One region of the Bradyrhizobium sp. Bra64 genome, then DNA from elsewhere that is predicted to be linked to it. Evidence: predicted binding sites of a transcription regulator. Region 1 holds the regulator's gene; each other region holds the start of a gene.
The links. Region 1 encodes LexA, which represses DNA repair genes until DNA is damaged. Its sites were predicted from a motif close to TGTTCNNNNTGTGTTCNG; they were not measured.
Positions count from the first base shown of each region.

Region 2: NR187_RS16110 (ribonuclease T2) is a predicted target of LexA. The motif match lies at 8,263-8,280, and genes of this name have one in related genera.
Region 3: NR187_RS12625 (single-stranded DNA-binding protein) is a predicted target of LexA. The motif match lies at 2,271-2,288, and genes of this name have one in related genera.

Region 1 is NZ_JALJRD010000005.1:329,826-339,863, forward strand. It holds gene NR187_RS18500 (ComEC/Rec2 family competence protein) at 1-479, shown strand, start outside; gene NR187_RS18505 (GAF domain-containing protein) at 591-1,532, opposite strand; gene NR187_RS18510 (hypothetical protein) at 1,759-2,196, opposite strand; gene lexA (transcriptional repressor LexA) at 2,781-3,482, opposite strand; gene glp (gephyrin-like molybdotransferase Glp) at 3,659-4,870, opposite strand; gene NR187_RS18525 (hypothetical protein) at 5,096-5,302, opposite strand; gene NR187_RS18530 (HAD-IA family hydrolase) at 5,435-6,067, opposite strand; gene NR187_RS18535 (alpha-hydroxy acid oxidase) at 6,076-7,209, opposite strand; gene NR187_RS18540 (S41 family peptidase) at 7,512-8,849, shown strand; gene NR187_RS18545 (DMT family transporter) at 9,049-9,909, opposite strand; gene NR187_RS18550 (TetR/AcrR family transcriptional regulator) at 10,000-10,038, opposite strand, start outside.
Region 2 is NZ_JALJRD010000004.1:225,878-235,915, forward strand. It holds gene NR187_RS16060 (tautomerase family protein) at 1-196, opposite strand, end outside; gene hisS (histidine--tRNA ligase) at 297-1,817, opposite strand; gene NR187_RS16070 (YegJ family protein) at 1,868-2,407, opposite strand; gene NR187_RS16075 (branched-chain amino acid aminotransferase) at 2,511-3,593, opposite strand; gene NR187_RS16080 (MarR family winged helix-turn-helix transcriptional regulator) at 3,931-4,473, shown strand; gene NR187_RS16085 (response regulator) at 4,470-5,201, shown strand; gene NR187_RS16090 (ATP-binding protein) at 5,226-6,614, shown strand; gene NR187_RS16095 (DUF3617 family protein) at 6,679-7,209, opposite strand; gene NR187_RS16100 (hypothetical protein) at 7,253-7,546, opposite strand; gene NR187_RS16105 (hypothetical protein) at 7,729-8,193, shown strand; gene NR187_RS16110 (ribonuclease T2) at 8,327-9,019, shown strand; gene NR187_RS16115 (23S rRNA (adenine(2030)-N(6))-methyltransferase RlmJ) at 9,191-10,038, shown strand, end outside.
Region 3 is NZ_JALJRD010000003.1:54,938-64,975, forward strand. It holds gene uvrA (excinuclease ABC subunit UvrA) at 1-23, opposite strand, end outside; gene NR187_RS12615 (outer membrane protein) at 301-990, opposite strand; gene NR187_RS12620 (outer membrane protein) at 1,227-1,994, opposite strand; gene NR187_RS12625 (single-stranded DNA-binding protein) at 2,453-2,950, shown strand; gene NR187_RS12630 (DUF2306 domain-containing protein) at 3,151-3,549, shown strand; gene gyrA (DNA gyrase subunit A) at 3,718-6,453, shown strand; gene NR187_RS12640 (potassium transporter Kup) at 6,504-8,357, opposite strand; gene NR187_RS12645 (hypothetical protein) at 8,550-8,807, opposite strand; gene coaD (pantetheine-phosphate adenylyltransferase) at 9,054-9,551, shown strand; gene NR187_RS12655 (peptidylprolyl isomerase) at 9,589-10,038, shown strand, end outside.

The DNA of each region.
Region 1 (10,038 bases):
GGCAACTGCATCTGATCCGGGCCAGCAAGGACGGCTTTCTGCTCAAGGAATGGCTGGCTGCCGACGCCGATCCGCGCGATGGCGGTCATGCCTCGCTGGCCGACGGCGTGTCCTGCGACGAGTCCGGCTGCGTGACGCCGCTCGGCGACGGGCGGTTGGTCGCGCTGGCACTGCGCATCGACGCGTTGGCGGACGATTGCAGCCGGGCCGCGCTTGTGGTGACGGCGCGTCCCGTGCCGCCCGATTGCGCCGCGATGGTGGTCGATCGGCAGCGGCTCGCGAGCCAGGGCGCGCTGGCCCTGACGCAGCGGGGGGACGGCTTTGCGGTTCAGGCGGTGAGGGCGCGAGGTGCGAGCCGCCCCTGGTTGCCGGCCGGCGCCGGCGAAGGTGATTTCGACGGCAGTCTTGCGCCGAAGACGGCTGCGCCCCGCAACCGCGACGTAACGCCGGCGGAGACCGACTTGCAGGCCGACGATTGAACCGATCGGGCAGGGCATGATCCGGAAAAGTGCGAAGCGGTTTTCCGAAAAGGTCATGCTCAAACAAGAACGCTAAAGCGCGATGATGATTCATCGCAATCTCATCGCGCTTTAGAGGTACCAGGCCAGCACGGCTTCGAGCGTGCTGTTGCCGATGACCGGCAAGGCCACCATCCGGCTCAGTCCGGATGCGCAGGCCTCAGAGCCGGCGGCCGAGCCGTCATGCGCGAGCTCGTCGTTGAGCGCGGGCATGCCGGTGGCCCAGGCGCCACCGATGCTGCCTTCGCCCCTGGCGATGGATTTTCCTGCATAAAGCGCGGCGAGGTCGGTCTGCGCACTGCAATCGCCGGCGCGAAAGACCAGCGCCGAGCGGGTCTCGTTCGGAACCCATATCTCGAAGCGTCGCGCGATCGGCGTGGCTTGCGCGGAGAGGAATGTCAGTACCCAGGTATGGTCTACGCCGGTCCGATAGGGAACGCCGACGCCCAGATTGATCCTGACCTTGGCCGCGTCCTCCCAGCGCAGGAAGCTCTTCGCATCGTGCAGGTCCTTGATGATCAGCGGCAGCCCCGCCTTCCAGGTCCGCCCGGGCAGGCCAAAACCGCGCGGAAATTTGGTGTGGCGGGAGTTGAATTCGAACATGTCGGCGGTGCCGTAGTAGCCGTCGACGAGCCCCATCTCGTGGGAGACGACAGGGTCGTTGTGCCAGAGCTCGATCGCGCCGACATGGGCCTCTTCTTCACCGCAGAACAGCACCATGACGGCCTGGAGGAATTCGCCGGCGAACACGGGCACCGCCACCCCACAGGTGAGGCCGGCTGCGAGGGCCTGATCGGTACGCTTGAAATAGGAGTTGGCGAATTTGGTGAGGATCACGGGGTGGCCGGAGGCCCAGGCCTTGCCGGGAAGGCCCTCGTCATATCCGAAATGCAAGCCTTCGCTGATGGCCTTGAACGCGGACAGCCCTTCGCCGTAGAGGCCGCCACCGAACTCCAGCCGCATGCGCGTCCGGTCCGGCACCCAGAGTTCAACGACGCGAATGAAGGTTTTCATCGAGCATGTCCGCCGTCTCAAGCCTTGACAGCATCGGTCATTTGGCTGTGTGGCGGACGTTCAAAATTCAGGCAGGGCGGCTCAAACTTCGTGCGGCGGGAAAAGCGCAACGGCTTGGTCGATCCGATCGGATTTCGCGGGGCGCAAGCCATACCGTCTCGCCGGCCACGGCCGGCGATGGCAATTCGATCCTGGCCTCCGACCTTGCGGCCGGAAGCGGCCGTGTTCAGCCGATCGGCAGCCGGGTAATCGTCGGCTGTCTGTCGGCAGTGATCTGCGGCTTGTGCTCGCGTTCGCCGGCCGGCTGCTGCGTCACCGGCAGTTGCAGCACGGTTGCGTGCTGGCCTTCAACGAGCTGCGTTACCAGCACGTATTTACCGTCGGGGAATTCGATCGCGTCATGATGGCGATCGGGAATGTGCGGATCGATCTTGCCGAACTTCCCGACGCGGGAATTGATGGTGCGCGTCCAGATCCAGCGATTGTCGTAGCGGACGTTGTCGGCAAAGGCGAGCTCCGTTCCCGGCAGCAGGCAGACGGCAACTGTCGGATCGGCTGCGGACGCAAAGCCGCGCGTGGAGGTGCCGCGGAAGGTTGTCGTGACGATCGTCTCGCCGACTTCGGCGGGGCGCGACGCGACGGCATGCAGGCTGTAGTCACACATCGGGTGCTCCTCTTGCGAAGACAGCGACCCGCGTCTCTTATCGAGGCGCAGGCCTCTATCAGAGTTCAAGCACGCAACGGTCTGCTTGGTTGTAGGCAAATCTGCGGCTGGGATCCGCAGGCCACGATCACATTAACTTTCCCGAATCCAATAGGAACAAAGCCTCGTCCCGTGCATTCTGCAGGCGCGTGTCAGCGCCCTGAGGGGGCCGACCATCCCGAATAATGCCAGCTCGGTTGCGACGGCAGGCAATTGCATTGCGGCCGGCGCGGGCTCGTTCGCTAACCGCCACCTTTGCAGACAGGGCGAGGCGGTTGTGCGGCGGCTTGCGACGCTGATACTGCGATCAGCGCCGCCGCGACTGTGCTCAAGACGATCTGGCGCATGGCTGTTTCCTCGAGCTGCTGAGGCCGCGAAGCGGTGCTGCTTCATGCGGCGTGCCGAGGATGAAGCGCCGGAGGAGGGGCCGGATAATCTGCGCGAAACCAGAAAGACTACCCAGCGGGAGCGGACAATCGTCCGCTCCAATCGTTGATGGCGATCGTTGCTCATGCGAGCGCGGATGCGCCGGATACTTTCCGGTATCAGTATTTCCGGTACAGGCCGATCAGCTTGCCCTGAATCTTCACCCTGTTGGGCGGCAGGATGCGCACCTCATAGGCCGCGTTGGCGGGCTCGAGCGCGATCGAGGCGCCGCGACGGCGGAAGCGCTTGAGCGTCGCTTCCTCGTCGTCGATCAGCGCCACCACGATGTCGCCGGTATCGGCACTCTCGTTGCGCTGGATCAGCGCCATGTCGCCGTCGAGGATGCCGGCCTCGACCATGGAATCGCCGCGCACTTCGAGCGCGTAATGCTCGCCCGAGCCGAGCATGTCAGGCGGTACGCTGATGGTATGGCTGCGGGTTTGCAACGCCTCGATCGGCGTGCCGGCCGCGATGCGGCCCATTACCGGCACGGCAACGGGACGTTCGCCCTCGTCGGCAGACAGGCTTGAGCTCGCGCGGACCTTGCCGAGGTTGCCCTCGATGACGCTCGGCGTGAAGCCGCGGCGGCTGCCGGCGGCCGCCTGGAGCTCGGGCAGCTTGATGACTTCGATCGCGCGGGCGCGGTTGGGGAGGCGACGGATGAACCCGCGCTCCTCGAGCGCCGTGATCAGGCGGTGGATGCCCGACTTCGAGCGCAAGTCGAGCGCATCCTTCATCTCGTCGAAAGAAGGCGGCACGCCGCTTTCCTTCAGACGTTCACTGATGAACCGCAGAAGCTCGTATTGTTTGCGCGTTAACATCTCGACCTAAGTCCCCCGGTTGATGTCGTTCGATTCCGAGACGCTGAATTCAGCAATATGCCGCGACATGCTCGAAACAAATCATGAACGGACACTATATGTTCGATACATGTTCCGCAACTGCTTAATTTACCGTGAACAGAGCAAAGTTCGCGGAACGCGCATTGGCGGGACGCTCAGACGGGGAGCCGCAACACTTCGCAAGGCGAGCCCGCCTCGGCTTTCGGCGCGAACGGTGCGCGCACGAGAAGTGCCTGTGCCGCAGCGAGATTCGCAAGCAACGAAGAATCCTGATGGCTGACGGGAAGGGCGACGAGCGTGCCGTCGTCGCGCTGCTCCAGACGTGCGCGCAGATAGTCCTCGCGCTGGTCGTTGGCGCCGACGTCGCGGCCGAGCACGGCGCGCTCGCGGTGATGATGAATTGCGGCCCGGCCCGACAACGCGCGAATCAGCGGCACCATGAACAGGAAGGCGCACACATAGGACGACACGGGATTGCCGGGCAGGCCGATCACAGCCATCGCGCCGAGCCGTCCATGCATCATCGGCTTGCCCGGCCGCATCGCGATCTTCCAGAAGGCCATCGCGACGGCTTCGTCCCTCAGCGCCTGCTGGACCAGATCGTGGTCGCCGACCGATGCGCCGCCGGTAGTGATGAGGACGTCTGCGCCGCTCGCGCGCGCGCGGCGGATGCCGGCGGTGGTGGCCTCCAGCGTGTCGGCGGCAATACCGAGGTCGATGGTTTCGGCCCCCTCGCTGCGAGCCAGCGCATGCAGGGCATAGCCGTTGGAATAGACGATCTGGCCGTGACCGGGCGTGGTGCCCGGCATCACCAGCTCGTCGCCGGTGGCGAGGATTGCGATCTTCGGACGGCGGCTGACGGCGAGGTGGGGGTGATTCATCCCGGCGGCGAGCGCGAGGTCGCGCTCGGTGAGCCGGCTGCCCTTGCGCAGGAGCACGTCGCCCTCGCGGAAATCGACGCCCGCGGGGCGGATGTGCCGGCCGGAGATCGCGGCTTCCTTGATCGTGATGCGCTTGCCGTCAGCGACGGTGTCCTCCTGGATCACCACGGCATCCGCGCCATCGGGAACGACGCCGCCGGTGAAGATCCGCACGGCCTCGCCGGCGCCGACCGATCCTGCGAACGGCCGGCCCGCGGCGACCTCGCCGATCACGGCGAGGGTCGAACCGATCGTTGCGGCATCGGCCGCGCGCACCGCGTATCCGTCCATCGCCGACATTGCCTGCGGCGGCTGCGTGCGCCGCGCGACGACGTCGCGCGTGAGCACGCGATGGTAGGCGTTGTCGAGGGAAACCGTCTCCTCCGGCAGCGGATCCGCACCCGCCAGCACCGCGGCAAGCGCGTCAGAAACCGGCATCAGGGCCACGGCGAAAACTCCTGCTCGGCGCGTTCGGGCGAATGTTCCGCCAGTCTTCTAGCCGAGCGCGGGCGCAGAGGCAAAACAGCTGAGCGGGCGTAACTCAGCTCGCTGCTCACACTGCACTTGAGGGCGAGATCAGGCCCGTCGCGGCATGGTCCAGAGAACGAGACAGATCGGCAGAAGCGTGGCCATGGCAAGGACGATCATGGCGAGCGCCACGGCCAGCATCGGTCAGCTCCTCGCCTGTCCATCCGGACTGCCGTCCAGTGTGACGTCGGGAGCTTTTGGACCTTGATCCTTGTCGGGCAGCGGATCGGCCTGAGATTTCAGGTCGGCGGCCTTGCTGATCAATTTTGCGGAGAGGTCAGAATCCGAGGTGGTTCTGGCGAATTTCATCAGCAGGGAGGCCTGCTTGGTGAGGTAGGTTTTGCCCAACACGTCGATCAATCCGATGTAGAATTCCCAACGGACTAATGAGTCCCGAGACGGGCATTCGTTCCCGGAACTCTGTACAAAAATGCACAAAGTCTTTTGGTTCCTCGCCGTCAGGCGAAATAGGTCCCGAAACGGTCAGATTCCCAGCGCCGTGAGGGCATTTCCAACGTCGCGGGGGGAGGTCACATGGACCGCCGTCAAGCCGCGGGCTCGCGCCCCCTCGACATTCTCGGCGAGGTCATCAAAGAACACGATGCGCCCGGCGGGTACGCCGATCGCGGAGACGACGTGGTCGAAGGCCTCGGCATCCGGTTTGCGCAGACCGATGCTGGACGACAAATACAGCTCGTGGAAATGGCCTAGCACGTCGGCATATTCCTTCGAGAAATAGTCCACATGGGGACGGTTGGTGTTGGAGAAGGCGTAGAGCGGCATCCGCTTCGCCGCCCGCGGCAGCAGCTCGGCGATGTCGGGCATCTCGCCGGCGAAGATCGCGTTCCAGCCCTCCAGGAACTGCGCATCCGAGATGCCGATCCCGAGCGAAGAGCGCAATGAGGCGAAATAATCCTCGTCGCTGATCTTCCCCATCTCGTGCAGCCGATAGGCTTCGCTATCCCGCACATAGCGCGCGACGATGGCGTCGGGCTTGCAGCCGGCATGGCCCGCCCAGCAGGCGATCGCCCTGGAGAAATCGATATCGAGCACCACGCGGCCGAGATCGAACAGAAGCGCATCCGCGCTGCCGGGAGAGAGCGGTGTCACCTGCATCCTTTCACTCAGTATCGATATGGCTCGTGATCGAACAGCGGAAACGCGCTGAACACGCTTGGCGCGTTGGTTGCGGCCGCCTGGTGCAGGCAGGATTTGTCGACCCCGGCGAACGAGGTGGCACCCAGCAGGCCGAGACAGCGCAGCACTTCGTCCTCGAGCAGCTCCAGCATCCGCGCCACGCCGGCTTCGCCGGCCGCCGCCAGCGCCCAGCATTGCAGCCGGCCGATGCCGACGAGGTCGGCGCCCGCGGCGATGGCCTTGACGATGTCGGTGCCGCGGCCGAAGCCGCCATCGACCATGATCTTGGCGCGGCCCTTCACCGCGTCGACGATCTCGGGCAGCAAATGCATGGCGCCGCGGCCGTGATCGAGCTGGCGGCCGCCATGGTTGGAGACGTAGATCCACTCGACGCCGTGATCGATCGCGATCTGCGCGTCCTCGGCGGTGGCGATGCCCTTCAGGATCAGCGGGATCTTGAACTTGTCCTTGATCATCTTCACGGTCCGCCACTCCAGACCCTTCTGGTAGTCGCCGCCGGTGGCGCGCAGGCGGCTCTCCCGAACGTAACGCTTGGCGATGTCACGTTCGCGACGGCTGTAATGGGCGGTGTCGACCGTCAGGCAGAAGGCGGCATAGCCGTTCTTCTCGGTCCGGCTGACGACATCGGCGACGAAGGCATCGTCGCCGCGGACATAGAGCTGATAGATTCGCAGCGCGTCGGGGGCGGCTTCGGCAGTCTTCTCGAGCCCGGGCTCGGACACCGAGCTCAGCATGTGCGCCGCACCGAACGTGCCGCAGGCGCGTGCCACGCTCGCCGCGCCATCCGGATCGAAGATCTCCAGCGCGCCGACGGGGGCGAGCACCAGGGGCAGGCGCATCCTGCGGCCGAAATGCTCGACCGTGCCGTCGACCTTGCGAACGTCGCGAAGCACGCGCGGGCGGAAGGCGATCTCGTCCAGCGCCATGCGGTTGCGGCGCATCGTGGTTTCGGTCTCGGCGGCGCCGACGATATAATCCCAGGCATTCTGGTTGAGATTGGCACGCGCTTTGCGGATGAATTCGTGCAGATTCTGGAACGGCTCGTTGCTGGCGCCGAGTTCGACGTTCCTTTCCGGCCGGATGCTGGGTGCTTCGTTCATTGTTATCCTCCCGAGAATTTGAAGCCTTGTCTGATCGCCTAACCCGTCCGGCTCTGCAAAACCATCCTAAATTGGGTATGACTGCGCGGCGTGGCCGGTCCGCCGATTCCCGCCGCGCCCGAACGGGTTCTGCAACGTTGCCAAAAGTTTAGGTTCGAACGAAGGGATTTTTTCGGTGTAACCGCCGGCGTGGCATCCCGGCCTTGAAGAAACCAGAATGGTATTGTGAGAAACAGGCTGGATCGCCATTTGCATGGCGGCTCCCAGCCCAACCGAAGCGCGAGAAAAAGGCCAGCCTATCCATGCGGAAAACCCTGCTGTTCCCTCTGGGCGCGCTCACGGGAGCGTGTCTGACCCTTCTGGTAGCCAGTCCGCACGGCGGCGTATGGGCAGCACGGGCGGCAGCGAGTGCGGATGACGCCTATTCCAAGCTCAATTTGTTCGGCGAGGTGTTCGAGCGGGTGAAGGCGAGCTATGTCGAAAAGCCCGACAATGCCAAGCTGATCGAAGGCGCGATCACCGGCATGGTGACCTCGCTCGATCCGCATTCGCGCTACATGAACGACAAGGCCTGGACCGAGATGCAGGAGACCACCTCCGGCGAGTTCGGCGGGCTCGGCATCGAGGTCACGATGGAGGAGGGCCTGGTCAAGGTCGTCTCGCCGATCGACGACACGCCGGCGTCGAAGGCCGGCATCATGTCGGGCGACCTCATCAGCAAGATCGATGGTGATGCCGTGCAGGGCATGACGCTCGAGCAGGCCGTCAACAAGATGAAGGGGCCGGTCGACACCCAGACCAAGCTCACGATCGTGCGCAAGGGCGCCGACGCCCCGCTCGACGTCGCGATCAAGCGCGAGATCATCCATGTGCGCCCGGTGCGCTTCCACGTCGAGAACGGCGACATCGGCTATATCCGCGTCACCTCGTTCAACGAGCAGACGACCGACGGCCTGAAGAAGGCAATCGCGTCGATCTCGAAGGAGGTCCCGCCGGAGAAGCTCGTCGGCTATGTGATGGACCTGCGCAACAATCCGGGCGGCCTGCTGGACCAGGCCGTGTCGGTGTCGAGCGCGTTCCTGCAGCGCGGCGAGGTCGTCTCGACCCGCGGCCGCAATCCGGAAGAGACCCAGCGCTTCACCGCGCATGGGGGCGACCTCACCAAGGGCAAGCCGCTCGTCGTCCTCGTCAACGGGGGTTCGGCCTCGGCTTCCGAGATCGTGGCCGGTGCGCTGCATGACCACAAGCGTGCGACCATCATCGGTACGCGCTCGTTCGGCAAGGGCTCGGTGCAGACCATCATTCCGCTCGGCGCCGGCAATGGCGCGCTGGCGCTGACCACGGCGCGCTACTACACGCCGTCGGGCCGCTCGATCCAGGCCCAGGGCATCGCGCCCGACATCGAGATCCTCCAGGACGTGCCGCCCGAGCTGAAGGGCCGGATGGATACGATGGCGGAGTCCCAGATGCGTGGGCATCTGTCGGCCGCCGACGGCACCGAGCAGACCGGATCGCAGTCCTATGTCCCGCCGGAAGAGAAGAACGACAAGGCCCTGCATGCGGCCTACGACTTCCTGCACGGCCAGACTGCGAATGCCGTCGCGGCCAAGCCCGCATCGAAGGCCACGGTGCCGAACTGAACCCTCGCGAACTGTGAGACGTCCATCGCCCGGGAGCGGATACCGCTCCCGGGCCGAATTCGTTTCGGACGCCGTCTCAGCCCGGGTTCACGGCCGCAAAGGTGGCCTCGTAGCGGCCGCCGCGCTCGGCCCATCGCCGGACGAGTCACCACGGTCAGATCCTCACGGGCTGACGTCTCGGCTCAAGAACGACGACTGCTCAAATTGCCCGCGCGCCGGGTCTTAACTGTGTCAGGGCGACGCCGGAGATCGCGAGCAGTCCACCGACAATCAACTTGGGGGTGACGCGCTCGCCAAGGAACAGCACGCTCGACATCAGGGCGAACACCGGAAGCAATAGACCGAAGGGTGCGACGCGGCCCATGGAGCAGCGGGCGATCAACCAGAACCAGAGGCCGAACCCGACAATTCCTCCGATGAAGATCGTATAGGCGAGCGCCAGCCAACCGCGTCCATCCGCCGTGACCAGGCTCGCGACTTGTCCATGCTCGAAGAGCAGCGACATCAACATCACCTGAGGCACCGTGAACAGCGACGACCATCCCATCAACATCAGGGGATCAAAAGGGCCGAAGCGTTTCGTCAAGACGTTGGACACGGCGAATGCGAAGGCGGCCGCGACCACAAGCAGCAGCGGAAGCGCGTTTGCCGACAGGCCGGGCCCCGCTGCCAACACGACCACGCCGGCGAATGCAAGAGCGACGCCGGCGGAGGTGGTCAGTGAGGGCCTCTCGGCAAGAAGCGGCCACGCCAGCAGGACCGTGAAGGGCGTGGCGAGTTGATATGCGACGGCCGACATGCTTCCCGAGCCGAGCCCAAGGCCGACATAGAACAGCCCGAAGTTCAGTCCCCCGAGGAAAATCGAAATCGCTGCGATCGGGCCGAACTGCCGACGCGTGGGCTTCTTGACCACCGGAACGAGCAGCAGCGCGATCGCCAGGAAGCGCAGCGCGAGGAAGAAGAGAGGCGGAAACTCCGTCACGCCCACCTTGATGGCCACGAACTGATAACCCCAGAGCAGGGGAACGGCCACGGCACAGACGATCTCGATGGCGGACATGGCACCCTTCCTTTCAAGACCGATTGGTCCAGATATTGGCGTGTTGACGGCGGAGGTGCCCAAGGTCGCTATCCCAATGAAACGGGCTGTCTACCTGATGAAGCGGTCGAGAAGAGCGTCGGCGGTGGC
Region 2 (10,038 bases), on a different contig from region 1:
TCGCCGCCGCCGCGCGCTCCACGAAGGTCTTGCCGCCCTTCATCTTGTGGGCGAGCGGGGCTTCGTTGATCTGGATGACGACGGCGTCGGCATCGACGCCGAGATTCTTCACCAGTGCCTGGGTGATGTCGCGCATCATGCCGGCCTTCTGTTCATCGGTGCGGCCCACGGCCATGCTGACGGTGATCTCAGGCATTGTTCTCTCCCATGCGGCCGAACTCCGGCCATTGACGGTCGCCATCAAACAAGACGCGGATGCCCGGGACAAGCCCGGGCATGACGGCTTGCCGGAATGGCTATCCCCACTTTACGTCATGGCGCGCCAGGACCTCGCGCACTTTTACGACGAGGTCGGCGTCGCTGCACGAGAACTGCGCCGGGCGGCTCTCGCGCCATTCCTGGTTGGAGGCGATCGCAGCGGCCGCCTTGGCGCCCTCGATCAGATCCTTGATCTGCAGCTCGCCGCGCGCCTTTTCATCCGAGCCCTGGATGATGACGCAAGGGCTGTTGCGGCGGTCGGCATATTTGAGCTGGTTGCCCATGTTCTTGGGATTGCCGAGATAGAGCTCGGCGCGGATGCCCGTGCTGCGCAAGGCAGCGACCATCTTCTGGTAGTCGGCGACGCGGTCGCGGTCGAACACGGTCACGACGACGGGTCCGAACTCGGGCCGCGTGTCGAGCTTGCCGAGCAACGTCAGCGCGGCTTGCAAGCGAGAGACGCCGATCGAGAAGCCGGTTGCCGGCACCGGCTCGCCGCGGAAACGCGACACGAGGCCGTCATAGCGCCCGCCGCCGCCGACCGAGCCGAACCGCACCGGGCGGCCCTTCTCGTCCTTGGTCTCGAGCAGGAGTTCGACCTCGTAGACGGGGCCGGTGTAATATTCGAGGCCGCGCACCACGGACGGGTCGATCTTGATGCGGTCCGCACCGTAACCCGACGCCGTGACCAGCTTGGCAATCTCTTCCAGCTCGCTCACGCCGGCCTGACCGACTTCGCTCTTGGCGAGGTAGGTTTCTGCCGCGGCAATGGCCTCTTTCCAGTCGTCGCGCGGCTTGGTGATGGCGAGAACGACGTCGGCCTCCGCCGCACTCAGATTGGCGCCTTTGGTAAAGTCGCCCTTGCCTTCTTCGCCACCATCCCATCTGCCGGGACCGAGCAATTTGCGCACTTCGTCGGCGGGAAACTTGTCGAGCTTGTCGATCGCGCGCAGCACGGTCAGTCTGCGCGCGGCGTTCTCTTCGCCGCCGAGCCCAATGGCTTCCAGCACGCCGTCCAGCACCTTGCGATTGTTCACCTTGACGACATAGGAGCCGCGCGCAATCCCGAGCGCTTCCATCGTGTCCGCCGCCATCATGCAGATCTCGGCATCCGCCGCCGGCGTCGCCGAGCCGACCGTATCGGCGTCGAACTGCATGAATTGGCGGAAGCGGCCGGGGCCGGGTTTCTCGTTGCGGAACACGTACCCGACCCGGTAGCTGCGATAGGGCAGGACCAGACCGTCGGTCCCGTATCGTTCTCCGACATAGCGGGCGAGAGGCGCGGTCAGATCATAGCGCAGCGAGATCCACTGCTCGTCGTCGTCCTGGAACGAGAACACGCCTTCGTTCGGACGGTCCTGATCGGGCAGGAACTTGCCGAGCGCATCAGTGTATTCCATCGCCGGCGTTTCCACCGGCTCGAACCCGTAGAGCTCGTAGACGGCGCGGATCTTCTCGACCATCTCGCGCGTCGCCCGGATCGCAGCGGGGTCGCGATCCTCGAGCCCGCGCGGCAGCCGCGCCTTCAATTTCTGGGGTTTTTTGGGTTTCTCGGCCATGCGCGGCGTTTACCAGCCGACGCGCGAAGCGGCAACTGCCGGCTTGTCCCCTACGGCTGCTCCATCCGCGCCCGGAGGGCATCCGCGTCCGCTTTCGGCAGTGACTTCAGCGTCGGCTTGATGGTTTCTCCACCGACGATCTTGCCATTGCGCATGAACATCCAGTCGGAGCTGTCGGCCTCAGCGAACTCGACCTTATCGCCGGCCCGCTTGCCCGGCAGATCGCGCGGTTCATTGGCGAAGAGACCGGAATAGGCGCCGCCCGGCAACTTCCTTACCTCGGCGATCCAGATGTGCTCACCGCCTTTGCGGGTCGAAAAGCGCACTTTCAGGGCGTGCCCCGTCTCCGACGGTTTCGGCGCCCCATAGGAGGCCCAGAATGTCGACAGCGTGCCGCGGGCGCGCGCGATCGCGGTATTCATCTCCGGATCGGTGGTGCGTACGTCGACGATAGGAGAGTGATCTCGGGGCGAGCGGTCTTCCGCCGAGACCTCGGGCTTGGGGCCGATGGTCAGGATGCCGAAAACGGTGACGCCGGTGACTGCGGCGAGAACGGCCCATTTCACGGGCTGGGAGAGTTTGGGTGCCATGTTCGCGATGTCCGGATGCGCCAGTATCTCCGGGCTTTGTCGCGGGATCGTGGCAGGGCGTTCATGGTGCCCCTCTCCCCGCAAGCGGGGAGAGGGAGAAGCATCAAAACACCTTGCGGATCCAGTTGTGCGGATCGTTGGTGCGGCCGTACTGGATGTCGACGAGCTGCTTGCGCAGGCCCATGGCGACCGGGCCGGCGACACCGCCGCTGATGTCGAAATCACCGCTCACCGAGCGCACCTTGCCGATCGGCGAGATCACGGCGGCGGTGCCGCAGGCGAACGCTTCCTTCAGCCTGCCGCTGGCCGCATCCTTGCGCCACTGGTCGAGCGAATACGGCTCCTCGCGCACGGTCTTGCCGGCATCTCTTGCCAGCGCGATGATGGAATCGCGGGTGATGCCGGGCAGGATCGTGCCGAGCGGCGGCGTCGAGAGGGAGCCGTCGTCGAACACGAAGAACACGTTCATGCCGCCGAGTTCCTCGACATAGCGGCGCTCGATCGCGTCGAGGAAGACCACCTGATCGCAGCCGTGCTGGATCGCTTCGGCCTGGGCGCGCAGGCTGGCGGCATAATTGCCGCCGCACTTGACCGCGCCGGTGCCGCCGACTGCGGCGCGCGTATAGTTCTCCGACACCCAGATCGACACCGGCGCAGGCCCGCCCTTGAAATAGGAGCCGACCGGCGAGGCGATGACCGCAAAAATGTATTCGGACGACGGCTTGACGCCGAGGAAGGTCTCGCTCGCGATCATGAAGGGGCGCAGGTAAAGGCTGCCCTCACCGCCAGGCATCCAGGCGCGGTCGATGCGCACGACCTGCTCGACCGCCTCGATGAAGACGTCCTCGGGGATTTGCGCCATCGCCATGCGGTCGGCGGAGTCCTTGAAGCGCCGTGCATTGGCATCGGGGCGGAACAGGTTCACGCCGCCGTCGTCGCGCTTGTAGGCCTTGAGGCCTTCAAAAATTTCCTGAGCGTAGTGCAGGACGGCACCAGCCGGATCGAGCTGGAAGTTGGCGCGCGCCTCGATCCGCGCCTCGTACCAGCCACCCTTGGCCTGGTTGTAGCGGACGATCGCCATGTGATCGGTGAAGACCCGCCCGAAGCCGGGGTCCACCAGCTTGGCGACGCGGTCCTTCTCTGGCGTCGGATTGGATGCGGGCTGGATGTCGAATGTCATGCTCATGTCGTTGGCTCCCGCTGCCGTTGGCGGCGCTGTTCTGGCGCCTGCCTGCCCGTTCCGGGCCCGGCTGGCTTGATTAGGTTACTGGCCGGACCACCGCCAGCCTTGTTACGGCCGGTTTCCGTGGCCAGCATGTCGGCGAGGACATGCTTTTGCGGAAGGCAGAAGTCCAGTATGTTTTGCCGAAATGCCGCTCGACAATCGCACGGTAGATCTGATCCGGCCGTTGCCGCCTGTCCGGCTCTCTCCGGCCGCTCTTGAAACTGCCACCCGACGCGAAACGATCTAAAATTTCGTGCGGGCTGATCGTTTTGTAACATTGAACCCAAGATACGTCAATATGCCTGACATAAATTTCGCGACTCCCCCTCAAGACGCTGCCGAGCCTCGGCCGGCCGCAGGCGATGGAGGCAATTTGCGCTGGGATATCATCGAGCTGCTGTTTTTCGCCTATCGCGATTTCGTCGGCGATCCCGACCAGGAGCTGGAGGCGTTCGGCTTCGGCCGGGCCCATCACCGGGTCATGCATTTCGTCTATCGCTATCCCGGCCTCAAGGTCGCCGACCTGCTCGATGTCCTGCGCATCACCAAGCAGTCGCTCGGCCGTGTGCTCAAGCAGCTCCTGGACGAGGGCTATATCGTGCAGAAGACCGGCGACAATGATCGCCGCCAGCGCCTGCTCTACGCGACGCCGAAGGGCGAAGCGCTGGTGCAGAAGCTGGCCGGCCTTCAGACCACGCGGATCACCAAGGCACTCGCCGAGATGGCTCCGCAGGATGCCGAGACCGTCAAGCGCTTCCTGCGCGCTATGATCGACCGCGAGGATCCGGACAAGGTGCTCGAGACGATCTTCGCCTCCGTCAATCAAGACGCAAAGGAGTGACCGTGCCGCTCGCTGCCACGCTCACCCGTCCGCCGGTGCAACCGGCAGACGACGCGCCGCATCTGCTGCTGGTCGACGACGACCGCCGCATCCGCGATCTGTTGTCGCGCTTCCTCGCCAGTGAAGGTTATCGCGTCACCACCGCGGCCAGTGCCGGCGACGCGCGCTCGAAGCTTTTAGGCCTGCATTTCGATCTCCTGATCCTCGACGTGATGATGCCCGGCGAGACCGGCTTCGACCTCGCCCGCTTCATCCGGACCTCCTCCTCGGTGCCGATCGTGATGCTGACGGCACGCCATGAAGCGGAAGCCCGCATCGAGGGCTTGCAGATCGGCGCGGACGACTACGTCGCAAAGCCGTTCGAGCCGCGCGAGCTTGCGCTGCGCATCAACAACATCCTCAAGCGCGCCGCTCCGCCACCGCAGGCCGCGGCGGTCGAGAAGATCGCGTTCGGTCCCTACGTCTACCATCTCGATCGCGGCGAACTGCGCCAGGGCGAAGACGTCATCCACCTCACCGACCGCGAGCGCGAGATGCTGCGAATCCTGTCGGAAACGCCGGGCGAAACCGTGCCGCGCAGCGCGCTGACCGGCAATGGCAGCGTCAACGAGCGCGCCGTCGACGTTCAGATCAACCGCCTGCGGCGCAAGATCGAGACCGACCCCGCCAATCCGCTTTTCCTCCAGGCGGTGCGCGGGATCGGCTACCGCCTGGTGGCATCGCCATAGAGTCAGAGCAGTGAAGCGCGACCGATGAGCACGATCGATACCGGCCTGACGCTGCTCAAAAGCGCCGCCGGCCGCGTCTCCGCCGTCAATGGCTGGATGGGCAACGCGTTCAAGGGCTGGATGCCGACAGGCCTCTATGCCCGCGCGCTCCTCATCATGATCGTGCCGATGGTGATCCTGCAATCGGTCGTCGCCTTCGTGTTCATGGAGCGGCACTGGAACACGGTGACACGCCGCCTGTCGGCCGCGGTGGTGCAGGACATCGCCGCACTGATCGACGTCTACAAGGGCTATCCGCAGGACAAGGATCGCGACCAGATCCGCCGCATCGCCCAGCAGCGCCTCGGCCTCGTCGTCGATTTCCTGCCCGCCGGCGACATGCCGCCGCCCGGGCCAAAACCGTTCTTCTCGCTGCTCGACCAGACGCTGTCGGTACAGCTCGGCCGCCAGATCGGACGCTCGTTCTGGATCGACACGGTCGGCCGATCCAACCTCGTCGAGATCCGCATCCAGCTCGACGACGCCGTGATGCGCGTGTTCGCGCAACGCAGCGCCGCCTACGCCTCGAACTCGGAAATCTTCCTGTTCTGGATGGTCGGCACGTCGTCGATCCTGCTGATCGTCGCCGTGCTGTTCCTGCGCAACCAGATCAAGCCGATCCTGCGGCTTGCCGATGCCGCGGAAAGTTTCGGCAAGGGCCGCGAGGCGCCGAACTTCCGACCCAGAGGCGCGCGCGAGGTGCGGCGCGCGGCGGTCGCCTTCCTCGAAATGAAATCGCGCATCGAGCGCACGATGGAGCAGCGCACCGCGATGCTCGCCGGCGTCAGCCATGATCTGCGTACCATCCTGACCCGGTTCAAGCTCGAGCTGGCGCTGATCGGCGACAACCCCGAATTGGAAGGCATGCGCAAGGACGTCGACGAGATGTCGATGATGCTGGAGGATTACCTCGCTTTCGCGCGCGGCGATTCCGGCGAGCAGTCGCAGCCGACCGACATGGCGCAGGCGCTCGAGGAGCTTCGCAGCGACGCGGAGCGTCACGGCCACACTGCGACCGTCGCGTTCAACGGACTGCCCGTGGTCACGGTGAAGCCGGCCTCGTTCAAGCGCTGCCTTGCCAACCTCGTCACCAACGCCGCCCGCTACGGCAAGGCCATCGCCATCACCGGCCAGCGCGATCACCGTTATCTGACCGTCACGGTCGACGACGACGGCCCAGGCATTCCCGCCCATTTGCGCGAAGAGGTGTTCAAGCCGTTCCTGCGGCTGGACAACGCCCGTAACCAGGACGAAGGCGGCACCGGCCTCGGCCTTGCCATCGCCCGCGACATCGCCCGCTCGCACGGCGGCGACATCACGCTCGGCGACAGCCCGATGGGGGGATTGCGAGCGAGCGTGCGGATACCGGTGTAGTTACTTCTCACCTCGCCCCGTAGGAACGGGGCGAGGGAGCGCACCGGTTTCGCGGCGCGGCCGCCTATTTCGGCAGTAGCGCTTTCAGCTTGTCGACGTCGCGCACGTTCATCTTGAAGCCGCCGGGCATCACGATGTCGCCGGGCTTCTGGTCCGGCTTGCAGGCTCCCAGCCACTTCGCTTCGAGAGTCATTGTGGTATCGCGCCCCGCGGTACCGGCGGCGCCGCCTTGCGCGTGCGAGGAGGTTTTCACGGTGTAGGCCGAGTTGAAATCGCCCGTGATCTCGGCATGCGAGGTCGTGCTGATGCCGGCGACGTTGCACTCGGAATCGCTGACATAGCCGGTCGCGGTCTTCCTGATGTCCTGCTTGGCGCAGATCTGCTTGGCCATCGGCGAGACGTTGTTGTTCATCTCCTTGTCGACGCTCTCGTCGGTGCAATGCTGCATGGTCATGTCCGGCATCGCCGAGCCGGTCCTGGCCATCTTCAGCTCCCACAGGCCGGCCTTACGCACCGGCAGATCGTCGGCGCAGGCCGCACCGGCCGACAGCACCAGGCAAAGAGTCGAGCCGAGCAAAACAAGTTTGCGCGTCATGTGAGAGGCTCCCGGCTGAGAGACGCGGCGTTACGACAACGCCTCAGTAGAGCGTGCGGATCGGCTGGTCGGCGGCACCATAGGGCACCCAGCGGCAGGAGAACGAGATGTAGCCGCCCTCATAGGCCTGCACCGCAAGGAATTTCACGACCTTGCCGTAGCGCGCGCAGTGATCGACCGCGGCCTGCCGGGCATCGACCTGCGTCGCCATCGAATAGGCGATGATGCCGCCGGTGTCGTTGCCCTTGAACGGAGGCACCGGAAGAAGATCGGCGCGCGCCGACTGGCTCGCCATCATACCCAAGGCAAGAAGGCCCGCGGCCGCAATGATTCGCATTCCCGTTACTCCAATTGGTTGGCGCCAGTTTACGGTGCCTGCGCGGCTGTGAAAAGAACGGAAGGCCTGTCTGACGCAGCATTGCAGTCAACTCTTGGCCGAGTGTTGCCGCGCTGCACTTGACCCCGCCCGGCCTTCGCGGCACCGTCCCACCCTCGCAGATCATGCTGTCTGGATTGCCCATGCGCGCCTCGCCCCCCCTGAAATCACTCCGTTTTGCCGCCGTGCTAGGCCTCCTGTTCGGGGCGCTGTCGCTCGGTGAGGCCAGGGCCGCCAATCCGCTGGAGCTGAATTTCTGGCTGAGCGGGCCGCGCTATGACGGTGCCGTCGCCGATTGCGACAAGGCGCTGCCGACAATCGCCACCCAGTTCTGGGAGAAGGAAAGCTCGTTCTGGAATTCCTCCTTGAAGATCACCGGCTTTACAGCCGTTCACGAGACCGCTTTCCGGCCCTGGCAGTCCGACAATATTCCGCGCCGCTATTGCACCGGCGAAGCCATGCTCACCGACGGCAAGATGCGCAAAGTGCACTTCTCGATCATCGAGGACGGCGGCTTCGCCGGCTACGGCAATGGCGTCGAATGGTGCGTGGTCGGGCTCGACCGCAACTGGGCCTACAACCCGGCCTGCCGCGCCGCTAGGCCCTGATTACAAGCCCTGATCGGAAGAGCGCTGATTCGCACCGATCGGGCGACTAAACGCTCCCGGCTCGAATTTTGTTCTTGAAATGTTCTTATCGCCTGCTAGGCTCGGTTGCACAGTCTAGTTGAGGGGCGTTGCCATGTTTTATTCCAGATTGCATTCGTTCTCCCGCCTGATGATCTCGCTGACCTTGGCCGCGGGACTGGCCACCCTCGCCGGCGGCGCGAAGGCCCAGGACAAGCGGCAGAACGCGCCCGGCGAATTCGACTTCTATGTGCTCTCGCTGTCGTGGTCTCCCTCCTTCTGCGAGGAGGCGGCGGAGCGCGGCGGCCGCTCGCAGATCCAGTGCAGCGGACGGCCCTACGCTTTCGTGGTGCATGGTCTGTGGCCGCAATATGAGAACGGTTTTCCGGAATATTGCCAGCGGCCGGCGCCGCGGCTGAACCGCAGCATCGTCTCCTCGATGCTCGACCTGATGCCCGCGCCGGGGCTGATCTTCAACGAGTGGGACAAGCACGGCACCTGCTCGGGGCTTGCCGACCGCGGCTATTTCGAGACGATCCGAAAGGCGCGCGCCGCGATCAAGATTCCGGCCGAATATCTCGATTTGTCGCAAGCCAAGACCGTGGCGCCGGCGGAGGTCGAGGAGGCTTTCATCAAGGCCAACCCGGGCCTCAGCAATGCCGCCGTCTCAATCACCTGCAACCGGACGCGGCTGTCCGAAGTCCGCATCTGCCTCAGCAAGGACCTGCAATTCCGGGCCTGCGAGGAGACCGACCGCCGCGCCTGCCGCCGCGACCAGGTGACGATGCCGCCGATCAGGGGCGGGTAGCGCGAGCTCTCGGCACGTGATGCCGGGCGCACATGCGCGAAATCCCGGCATCCAGATCGGCGGCGGCGAAATGGATTCTCAGATGCGCAATTGCGCCTCATGGTTCGGTGCGGGTGCACCGCCGTGAATGACAACAGTTACTTTCATCGCCCGATGTCGTAACTCTTCCTCATGAACTACCGCCACGCCTTCCATGCCGGCAGCTTCGCCGATGTCATCAAGCACATCGTGCTGGCACGCCTCATCACCTATCTGCAGGACAAGCCCGGGGCGTTCCGCGTCATCGACACCCATGCCGGCGCCGGCCTCTACGATCTCGAAGGCGACGAGGCGCGCCGCGGCGGCGAGTGGCTGACCGGCATCGCGCGGCTGATGCAGGCGCGGCTGTCGAACGAGACCGTAGCCCTGACGAAGCCTTATCTCGACATCGTCCGCGCCTACAATCCGAAGGGCGAACTCAAGGCCTATCCGGGCTCGCCGCTGATCGCGCGCGGCATGCTCAGGCCGCAGGACCGCCTCGTCGCCTGCGAGCTCGAGCCGAAGGCGCGCAAGGCGCTGATCGGCGTGCTGCGCCGCGACGAACAGGCCCGCGTGGTCGATCTCGACGGCTGGGTGGCGCTGCCGGCTTTCGTGCCGCCCAAGGAACGGCGCGGGGTCGTGCTGATCGACCCCCCGTTCGAGGCAAAGGACGAGTTCGAAAAGCTCGGCGAAGCCTTCTCGGCGGCTTTCGCGAAATGGGCGACCGGTATCTATGTAATCTGGTATCCCGCCAAGAGCCGGCGTGCCACCGACGCCCTGGCGCAATCAGTGGCTCGGCTCGCAGCCGCAGCAAAGCCGCCGGCAAATTGCCTGCGCCTCGAGTTCAGCGTTGCGCCGCAAGCCGACGGCTCGGCTCTCACCTCCACCGGCCTCCTGATCGTCAATCCCCCTTACACGCTGCATGGCGAGCTCAAGACGATCCTGCCCGAGCTGGAAATGCCGCTCGGCCAGGGCGGCGCTGCCAGATTCCGATTAGAGGT
Region 3 (10,038 bases), on a different contig from region 1:
TTCGCCTTGATCACTTCATCCATCCTGGTGGTCCTCAAGGAATCCCAAAGGCGCGCGATCGCGCCAACGTTGAAGGCGCGCTTCGCCCGGAACCGGGATCGGCGCCGATGGGTATGTCAGCGAACGTAGGAAGAACGAGCACGGATTTCCAGTGGGACTTGCGAATCGTCAACGGATTGTTGGCGCGCTGGCGGCATCTGGCAGGAGCACGTGCGCGGAACTGCGCGGGGACCGGCCGGTCAAACAAAAAGGCCGGCGCAAGGCCGGCCTTTCGTAACACGATGGCGTTGGAGGCGAAGATCAGTACTTCGCGACCACCGGGCCCCCGAAGTGATAGTTCACGCCGACCTGCACGGTGTGGAAGTTGAGCGTGCCGGTGGGCAGGGCGCCCGAGAAGTAGCTCTCGCCGCCGAGGCTGCGATAGAGGTACTCGCCCTTGACCGACCACTGCGGCGCGAAGAATGCTTCGATGCCCGCACCGACGGTCCAGCCGGAGTGCCACTTGCTGTCCGAAGCGGTCACGCCGAGCGCGGAGAGGGTGATCTTGTTGTCGATCCAGGCGTAACCACCGGTGCCGTAGAACAGGACGTTGTTGACGGCCCAGCCGAGGCGGCCGCGCACGGTGCCCATCGCGTCGGTCTTCGAGGTCGCGGTTGCGGTCACGACGCCGAAGCCGGGAACGACGGTGGCGCCGGTCGCGGTGGCGCTGACGTCAGCCCAGGCGCCATCGGCCTCGACGCCGAACACTACGTTGCCGGTCTGCCAGTTGTAGCCGGCGGTGCCGCCGACGAAGCCACCCTTCATCTTCGGGTCGCCGGAAGCGTTTTCCCAGGCGCCGCCGCCGACGATACCGAGGTAGAAGCCGGTCCAGTTGTAGACCGAAGCCATAGCCACCGGGGCCTTGGTGTAGGGGCGAGCCGCCAGATCAGCGGCCGAAGCCGGAGCGGCAAGTGCGAACAAACAGGCCGAAGCCAACAAAACCTTCTTCATTTTCGATCTAATCCCAGTCCCAGTTTCTGTTTGTGCCTTCCACGATCGGGAAGGGGTATCGGACGCTCTCGTCCAACTGATGTCGTGCTTACACCAGCAAAGCCGCAAGTTGTGTGTCCCATCAGCCACAGCAGCCTGAAAATGTAGCAAGTGCTGACCTATTGTTCCTCAAGGGGAACAGAAACGAAAGGCCGGCGCGAGGCCGGCCTTCAAGTCTTTGAATGATATCAGTAGGTTCAGTACCTCGCGACGATCTGGCCACCCCAGCGATAGTTCAAGCGGATGAGGCCGATATCGACGTCCTGGCTGATGCGATCTGAGCGTGTGGCAGCGCCAAGCGGCGCGAACAGGAAATTGCCGGAGCCGGTGAAGCCGATGGTGCGGTTACCGAGGAAGATGTGGTCGTACTCGAAGCCCACGGTCCAGTTCGGTGCGAAGCCTACCTCGATGCCTGCGCCCACGGTGCCGCCCCAGCGGGTCTCGTCGGCCCGGTCGACCTCGAGGCCGGAGACGACGTCGAAGCTGCGGTAGCGGTCGCCGACGACGGCGCCGCCGCCCTTGACGTAGAGCAGGACGTTGTTCCAGGCATAGCCGACCTGGCCGGTGATCAGGCCGAAGGCGTTGATCTTTGAACGATCGCGCAGGCCGGTGATCGCGCTGATGTTGTCACCCGAGAAGTCGGCCCAGTTGCCCTGGCCCTCGAGGCCGAACACCCAATTGGCCGACTGCCAGCGGTAGCCGACCTGGCCACCGGCAGTGCCGCCGACCGCGTTGTGGCAGCCTTCGCCGACGAAAACGCCACCGCCGACATCGCCGTCCCAGCACTTGTGGCTGGTGCCACCGCCGCCGTTGAAGCCGATGTAGAAGCCGCTCCAGTCGTAGATGGCGGCGACCATCGGCGCCGGAGCCTTGGTGTAGGGACGCGCGGCCATGTCCGCCGCGCTGGCGGGAGCCGACAGGCTCAACGCCACTGCACCGATTGCACCAATCAGGATCTTATTCATTGCAAGTTTCCCCAGGTTCGTCCGCTTCTTGAAATCCCCGAAGCGGTTTGATCAGGCGCGAGGCCCAAATGCATTAATTCCAAGGCAAGCCTAGTCCGAGCGAGGGACAGAGTCCGTCGCCGAAATGCCACAGTCGCAGATCGGCGGAGCCGCGATAACTTGCTGAATGTTAAGTTGTTTTGCTCTTTTCAGGGAACCCGAAAAAGTTCCATGTTTGCGCCTGCCTTCCGCAGGACGCTGGCCGCTCAAGGCCGCCCCTTCGGCTCCGTCATTTGCAAGAACAAATCTGGAACAAACCGGAGGTCGATGCTATATGTGGGGATAACCTGAGGGGTGGCGCGGTGATCGGCGTCCGCAAGCGTCCGGCGAGCGTATAGGGTCGCCTCAACAGGGGCAGCGGAACGCGGGGAGCGGGCCGGCCTTTTTAAATTCAGTGGCATTCGGAGTGGAGAGCGGCGATGGCGGGAAGCGTCAACAAGGTCATTCTGGTTGGAAATCTCGGCAAGGATCCTGAAATCCGCCGCACCCAGGACGGGCGGCCGATCGCGAATTTGAGCATCGCCACCTCGGAGACCTGGCGCGACAAGAACAGCGGCGAGCGCAAGGAAAAGACCGAGTGGCATCGCGTGGTGATCTTCAATGAAGGGCTGTGCAAGGTCGCCGAGCAGTACCTGAAGAAGGGCGCCAAGGTTTACATCGAGGGCGCGCTCCAGACCCGCAAATGGACCGACCAGGCGGGCGTCGAGAAGTACTCCACCGAGGTCGTGCTCCAGGGCTTCAACTCGACCCTGACGATGCTCGATGGCCGCAGTGGCGGCGCGGGAGGCGGCAGCTTCGGCGATGAGCCGGCCGGCGATTTCGGCTCCTCCGGTCCAGTCAGCAGCGCACCGCGCCGTCCCGTTGCCGCTGGCGGCGGTGGCCGCAACAGCGACATGGACGACGATATCCCGTTCTGAGCGGCGGGGCGCTTCGTCCTTAACGTCGCCTTGCTCGCGTGATGCGGCAGGATTTCTTACCAATTTGCGGGTAAGGCTCGGGTTTCCCGGGCTTGCCTCATGTGCTGCTTCAAGCTTTTGACGGGCAGTCATGTGAATGGTATTAACTTGATGTTAATCCTGTTTACATGGCTCGCGCCTCTAACGGGGGAAGCCTCGCAATGAGCCTTGCGCCGCTGCTTGAGGCTGCTCCGGCCATTCCGCTGCACGCGTTTGCCGCGATGGCGGCCTTTCTGCTGGGCCTGGTCCAGTTCGCGGCTCCCAAGGGCACGTTGCCGCACCGGACGATCGGGTGGATCTGGGTCGCGCTGATGGCGGTGGTGGCTGCATCGTCGTTCTGGATCCACCAGATCCGCCTGGTCGGGCCGTTCAGTCCGATCCACCTGTTGTCGATCTTCACGTTGGTGATGCTTCCGCTGGCGGTGTGGCGGGCGCGCACCCATCGCGTTGCCGATCACCGGCGCATCATGATCCTCGTCTTCGCGGGCGCGCTGGTTGTGGCGGGCCTGTTCACGCTGGTGCCCGGACGCATCATGCATCGGGTGATTTTCGGCGCGTAAGAGGGCGGCTCCCGGCGGCGCATCCGGCCCCGTTCAAGGTGGTGGCGCGGAGCACGTAAGTCTCTGGAAAAACAGTCGGAAAAAGCGCTTCCCTTGACCCCCGCGAGGGTGGTTATCAGGGGCCTGATGCGCTATATGATTCCCAGATAAACCTCATCGGATTCCCCCTTGGCTGACGACGACGACAACAAGCCCGGCGACCAGCCGGCGCAACCCTCGGACATTCGCCCCGTCTCCATCTTCGAGGAGATGAAGAAGTCCTATCTCGACTACGCCATGAGCGTGATCGTGGCACGCGCGCTGCCTGACGCCCGCGACGGCTTGAAGCCTGTGCACCGCCGCATCCTGTACTCGATGCACGAGCAGGGGCACACGCCGGACAAGAAGTACGTCAAGTCGGCGCGTGTGGTCGGCGACGTCATCGGTAAGTATCACCCGCACGGCGACCAGTCGATCTACGACGCCATGGTCCGGATGGCGCAGGACTTCTCGATGCGCGTGCCGCTGATCGACGGCCAGGGCAATTTCGGTTCGGTCGACGGCGATCCCCCGGCCGCCTATCGTTACACCGAAGCGCGGCTGACCAAGTCGGCGCTGGCCCTGCTGGCCGATATCGACAAGGACACCGTCGACTTCCAGCCGAACTACGACAACAACGAGACCGAACCGTCGGTTCTTCCGGCCAAGTTCCCGAACCTTCTCGTCAACGGCGCGGGCGGCATCGCCGTCGGCATGGCGACCAACATCCCGCCGCACAATCTCGGCGAGGTCATCGATGCCTGCGTGGCGCTGATCGACAATCCCGCGCTCACCATCGACGAGCTGATCAACATCGTTCCCGGCCCGGATTTTCCAACCGGCGGCATCATTCTCGGACGGGCGGGTATCCGCGCCGGCTACCATCTGGGCCGCGGCTCGGTGGTGATGCGCGGCAAGGTCACGATCGACACCATCCGCAAGGAGCGCGAGGCGCTCATCGTCACCGAGATTCCTTACCAGGTGAACAAGGCGACGATGGTCGAGCGCATCGCCGAACTGGTCAAGGAGAAGAAGATCGAGGGCATCGCCGACCTGCGCGATGAATCCGACCGCGACGGCTTCCGCGTCGTCATCGAGCTGAAACGCGACGCCGTGCCCGACGTGGTGCTGAACCAGCTCTACAGATTTACGCCGCTGCAGACGAGCTTCGGCGTCAACATGGTTGCGCTCGACAGCGGCCGTCCGCGGATCATGCATCTGAAGGACCTGCTCGCCATCTTTGTCGACTTCCGCGAGCGGGTCGTCACGCGTCGCACCAAGTTCCTTCTCGCCAAGGCGCGCGACCGCGCCCATATCCTGGTCGGCCTCGCGATCGCAGTCGCCAATATCGATGAGATGATCCGCGTCATCCGCACCTCGCCCGACCCGACCACCGCGCGCGATACCCTGATGTCGCGCGACTGGCCGGCCCGTGACGTCGAGGACATGCTGACCCTGATCGACGACCCGCGCCATCGCATCAGCGAGGCCGGCACGATCCGGCTCTCGATGGAGCAGGCGAGGGCCATTCTCGATCTGCGTTTGCAGCGCCTCACAGCACTCGGCCGCGACGAGATCCGCGACGAGCTCGACACGCTCGCCGGCGAGATTGCCGATTATCTCGACATCCTGCGCTCACGCGCGCGCGTGCTCGACATCGTCAAGACCGAGCTTGCCGACGTGAAGGCCGAGTTTGCCACCCCGCGCCGCACCGTGATCATCGAGCAGGAAGGCGAGGTCGAGGACGAGGACCTGATCCAGCGCGAGGACATGGTCGTCACCGTGTCACATGCCGGTTACGTCAAGCGCGTGCCGCTGTCGGCCTACCGGGCCCAGCGCCGCGGCGGCAAGGGCCGCGCCGGCATGCAGACCCGCGACGAGGATTTCGTCAGCCGGCTGTTCGTGGCCTCCACGCATACGCCGGTGCTGTTCTTCTCGTCGCGCGGCCAGGTCTACAAGGAGAAGGTCTGGCGCCTGCCGATGGCGGCGCCCAACGCGCGCGGCAAGGCTCTGATCAACATCCTGCCGCTGGAGCAGGGCGAGCGCATCACCACCATCATGCCGCTGCCGGAGGACGAGTCCACCTGGGGCAACCTCGACGTGATGTTCGCGACCACCGGCGGCAATGTCCGCCGCAACAAGCTGTCCGACTTCGTCGACGTCCGCCGCTCCGGCATCATCGCGATGAAGCTCGACGACAATGAAGCCATCGTCGACGTGCAGATCTGCACCGAGCGCGACGACGTGCTGCTGACCGGCGCCGCCGGCCAGTGCATCCGCTTCCCCGTCACCGATGTCCGCGTGTTCACCGGGCGCACCTCGATGGGCGTGCGCGGCATTGCGCTCGGCGAGGGCGACAAGGTGATCTCGCTGGCGATCCTGCGCCATGTCGAGACCTCTTCGGACGAGCGCTCGGCGTACCTGAAGATGCGCCGTGCGGTCGCCGGAGAAGCCGTGGCCGAGGAGCCTGCAGCGGACGCCGAGGCGGAGGAAACTTCGGGCAGCTTCCAGCTCGCCCAGGAACGCTACATCGAGATGTCGGCGCAGGAGCAGGTCGTCCTGACCGTCTCCGTCAACGGCTTCGGCAAGCGGACCTCATCCTACGAATACCGCACCACGGGCCGCGGCGGCAAAGGCATCGTCGCCATGAGCGTCAACAACCGCAACGGCAATTTGGTCGCGTCCTTCCCCGTCGAAGATGCTGATCAAATCATGCTGGTCACCGACAAGGGCCAGCTGATCCGCTGCCCCGTCGAGGGCATCCGCATCGCCGGCCGCTCGACGCAGGGCGTGATCGTGTTCGACACCGCCGAAGACGAGCACGTCGTCTCGGTCGAGCACATCACGGAAGAGGCGGAGAACGGGAACGGGACGAACGGGGAATAGCGAGTGGCGAATAGGGTGTACAACTCCAATCGCTATTCGCCACTCACCCTTTAAATCTCCAGCTCCGTGCCGAACTCCACCACCTGCTTGGTCGGCACGCCGAAGAACGCGGCCGAGCGCTCGGCGTTGCGTTGCAGGAAGGCGAACACGGTTTCGCGCCAGACCCACATGCCCGGCACGTCCTCGCGCGGGATGATGGTCTCGCGGCCGACGTAATAGGTGATGTCGGAGAGGTCGATGCCGGGCAGCTTGCCCTGCCGGCAGGTCAGCGTCAGCCCCTCATAGATCGTCGGGTTCTGCATGAAGCCGTAATGCAGGATGATGCGGGTGATGCCGGGGATGATCTCGATCACCTCCGCGCGCTCCTCGTCCGTGATGTGCGGGGATTCCTCGATCAGCACGGTGGCGAGGAGCACGCGCTCGTGCAGCACGTGGTTGTGCTTGACGAACTGGGTCAGCGCGAGCGGCACGCCGCGCGGCGCGGAGGCCAGGAACACCGCCGTTCCCGGCAACCGGGTGTGGCACTTGTTGACCGCGGTCTCGATCAGATCCTCCTCGGGCTGGCGCAGCTTCGCGCGCGCGGCCTCGACCAGCTTCACGCCGGCGCGCCAGGTCAGCATCAGGAAGGCGACGAAGGCCGCGAGCAGCAGCGGAAACCAGCCGCCCTCGAACAGCTTGATCGAATTGGCCGAGAAGAAGATCACGTCGATCACGAAGAAGAATCCGTTCACGGCAACCACGAGCCACGGCGAATAGCCCCACTGGATCGCGACCAGTGCCGCAAGCAGCGTGGTGATCGCCATCAGCAGCGACACCGCGATGCCATAAGCGCCGGCGAGCGCGTCCGACGTGCCGAAGCTGAGGACCGCACCCAACGTCGCGGCGGCGAGCAGCCAGTTCACCAGGGGCACGTAGATCTGGCCGATCGCATCGCTCGTGGTGTGACGGATCTGCATGCGCGGCAGGAAGCCGAGCTGGATCGACTGCTGGGTCAGCGAGAACACGCCGGAGATGATCGCCTGCGAGGCGATCACGGTCGCAACAGCCGAAAACGCGACCAGCGGATAGTGCAGGGCGTCGGGGCAGAGCTGGAAGAACGGATTCTCGATCATCGTGGGGTCGGTGATCAGCAGCGCGGCCTGGCCGAAATAGTTCAGCACCAGCGCGGGCAGGCAGATCGCGAACCAGGCCAGCCGGATCGGCAGGCGACCGAAATGCCCCATGTCGGCATACATGGCCTCACCGCCGGTCACCGCGAGAAAGGCGGCTCCGAGGATTGCAAAGGAGACATGGAAATCCTGGTGGATCAGGAAGTCGAAGGCATAGAGCGGGCTGAGCGCGGCCAGCACCGCCGGCGCCTTGACGATGCCGTGGATGCCGAGCACGGCGAGCACGACGAACCAGGCCAGCATCACCGGTCCGAAGATGCGGCCGATGAATCCGGTGCCCTGCTTCTGCATCATGAACAGGCCGATCAGGATGGCCACCGTGATGGGTACCACCACAGGCGCGAGCGAGGGCGCGTCGACCTTGAGGCCCTCGATGGCGCTGAGCACCGAGATCGCAGGGGTAATGGCGCCGTCGCCATAGAGCAGCGCGGCGCCAACGAGGCCGACTACCAAAAGATGTGCGCGCCATGTCCCCGGCAGGGCATTGCGGGCATGCAGCAGCGCCAGCAGCGCCACGATGCCGCCTTCGCCGCGGTTGTCCGCGCGCAGGATCAGGAGCGCATATTTCAGCGAGATGATCAGCAAGAGTGCCCAGAGGATGAGCGATGCGATCCCCAGCACGGCGTCGGGAGCGAGAGCAGCGCCATGGGCCGCCGCCTTGGCTGCTTCCTTCAGGGCGTAGAGGGGGCTGGTGCCAATATCGCCATAGACCACCCCAAGGGCGCCCATGGTCATCGCAATCGGCAGAGGCGCGGGATGGTGGCCGGAAGCGACTGCGGGCGTACTGGACACGGTCGACCCCCCGATGGGTTCACGCCCGGCGGGCCATTCCGCAGGGCGCGAGCATCACCCAGTCTGCGACGGGACGTCGCAAATATCCATGGGGTTTATCTTGAGGGTAACCGGACGCGAAGCTGACAGACGCGACTACGGGGTGCGGTCGGCGGTCACGAGGCGAGCCTCGCGGATGTTGGTCTTGGTACCGGCCTGACGGAGGCACGATGCCTCGAAGTTCGGCCAGGCCTGCTGCGAGCAGTCCTTGCCGATGGTGCGGATATCGAGCCGGTCGCTCTTGGCGAGCGGCTGCGGCACGCTGGCTTCGACGGTCGGGGCAAAGCCGGGCAGGATGGTGAGGGCGGCAGCAACACATGCAGAGATGGCGATCGCTGAAAGAGCCTTGATCATTGACGGTCCCCTGTGATGTGGCCGCCACGCCCAGTGTGCGGCCCGTCATTCGTTGGCCGGATTAGTAACCATGGCCAGTTTCCGGACGTCTTCGCCGGCACGGGAAATGGTTTCGTTCGCGCGTCCTTTGTTTCGTGGCCGCCCTCAGGACGAAACAATTCGCGGAATCCGACATGGTTTTGCGGAAATAACGCCGGGGAACCTGCCCGGCTTGCCGGGCCGGGCCGGGCGCGGTAGGAGGGAGCTATGCCGCGCATCGCCTTCTATCCCGGTTCCTTCGACCCCATCACCAACGGCCATCTGGACGTGGTCCGGCACAGCGTGTCCCTGTGCGACAGGCTCGTTGTCGCGATCGGGGTCCATCCCGGCAAGAAGCCGCTGTTCTCGACCGAGGAGCGGCTGAAGATGCTCGAGGACGTCTGCGGGCCGGTCGCAGTGCAGGCCGGCTGCGTGCTCGAGACTGTGACGTTCGACGATCTGTCGGTGACGGCCGCGCGCAAGCATGGCGCGACCATCATGATTCGCGGCCTGCGCGACGGTACCGACCTCGACTACGAGATGCAGCTTGCCGGAATGAACGAGGCCATGGCACCGGAGGTGCACACGGTGTTTCTGCCGGCCTCTCCCATGGTCCGCCCGATCACCGCCACTTTGGTGCGCCAGATCGCGGGCATGGGCGGAGATGTTTCGACCTTCGTGCCGCCGCTCGTAGCAAGTCTGCTCAAGGCCAAATTCGCCGGATAACGGCGCACTTCTTCATCTCACCTGATCCGGAGTTTTCATGATCCGTCGTCTCGCAATTCTTGCCACGATCGTTGCCGCGCTCGTCAGCGCGGTCCCGGCGGTGGCGCAGCAACTACCGGCGAACCTCGACAAGGCCAACGCGCTCGTCATCGACACCACCAAGGGCCGCATCGTCATAAAGCTGAGGACCGACCTGGCGCCGCAGCATGCGGAGCGCCTCAAGCAGCTCGCGCGCGAGGGCTATTACAACAACGTGCCGTTCCACCGCGTCATGGACGGCTTCATGGCGCAGACCGGCGACGGCCAGAACTTCAACGGCACCGGCGGCTCGAAATACCCGAACCTGAAGCAGGAATTCTCCAAGGTGCATTTTGCGCGCGGCATCGTCGGGATGGCGCGGCGCGGCGACAGCGTCGACACCGCCAATTCGCAGTTCTTCATCATGTTCGCCGACGGCGGCAGCCTCGACAACCAGTACACAGTGATC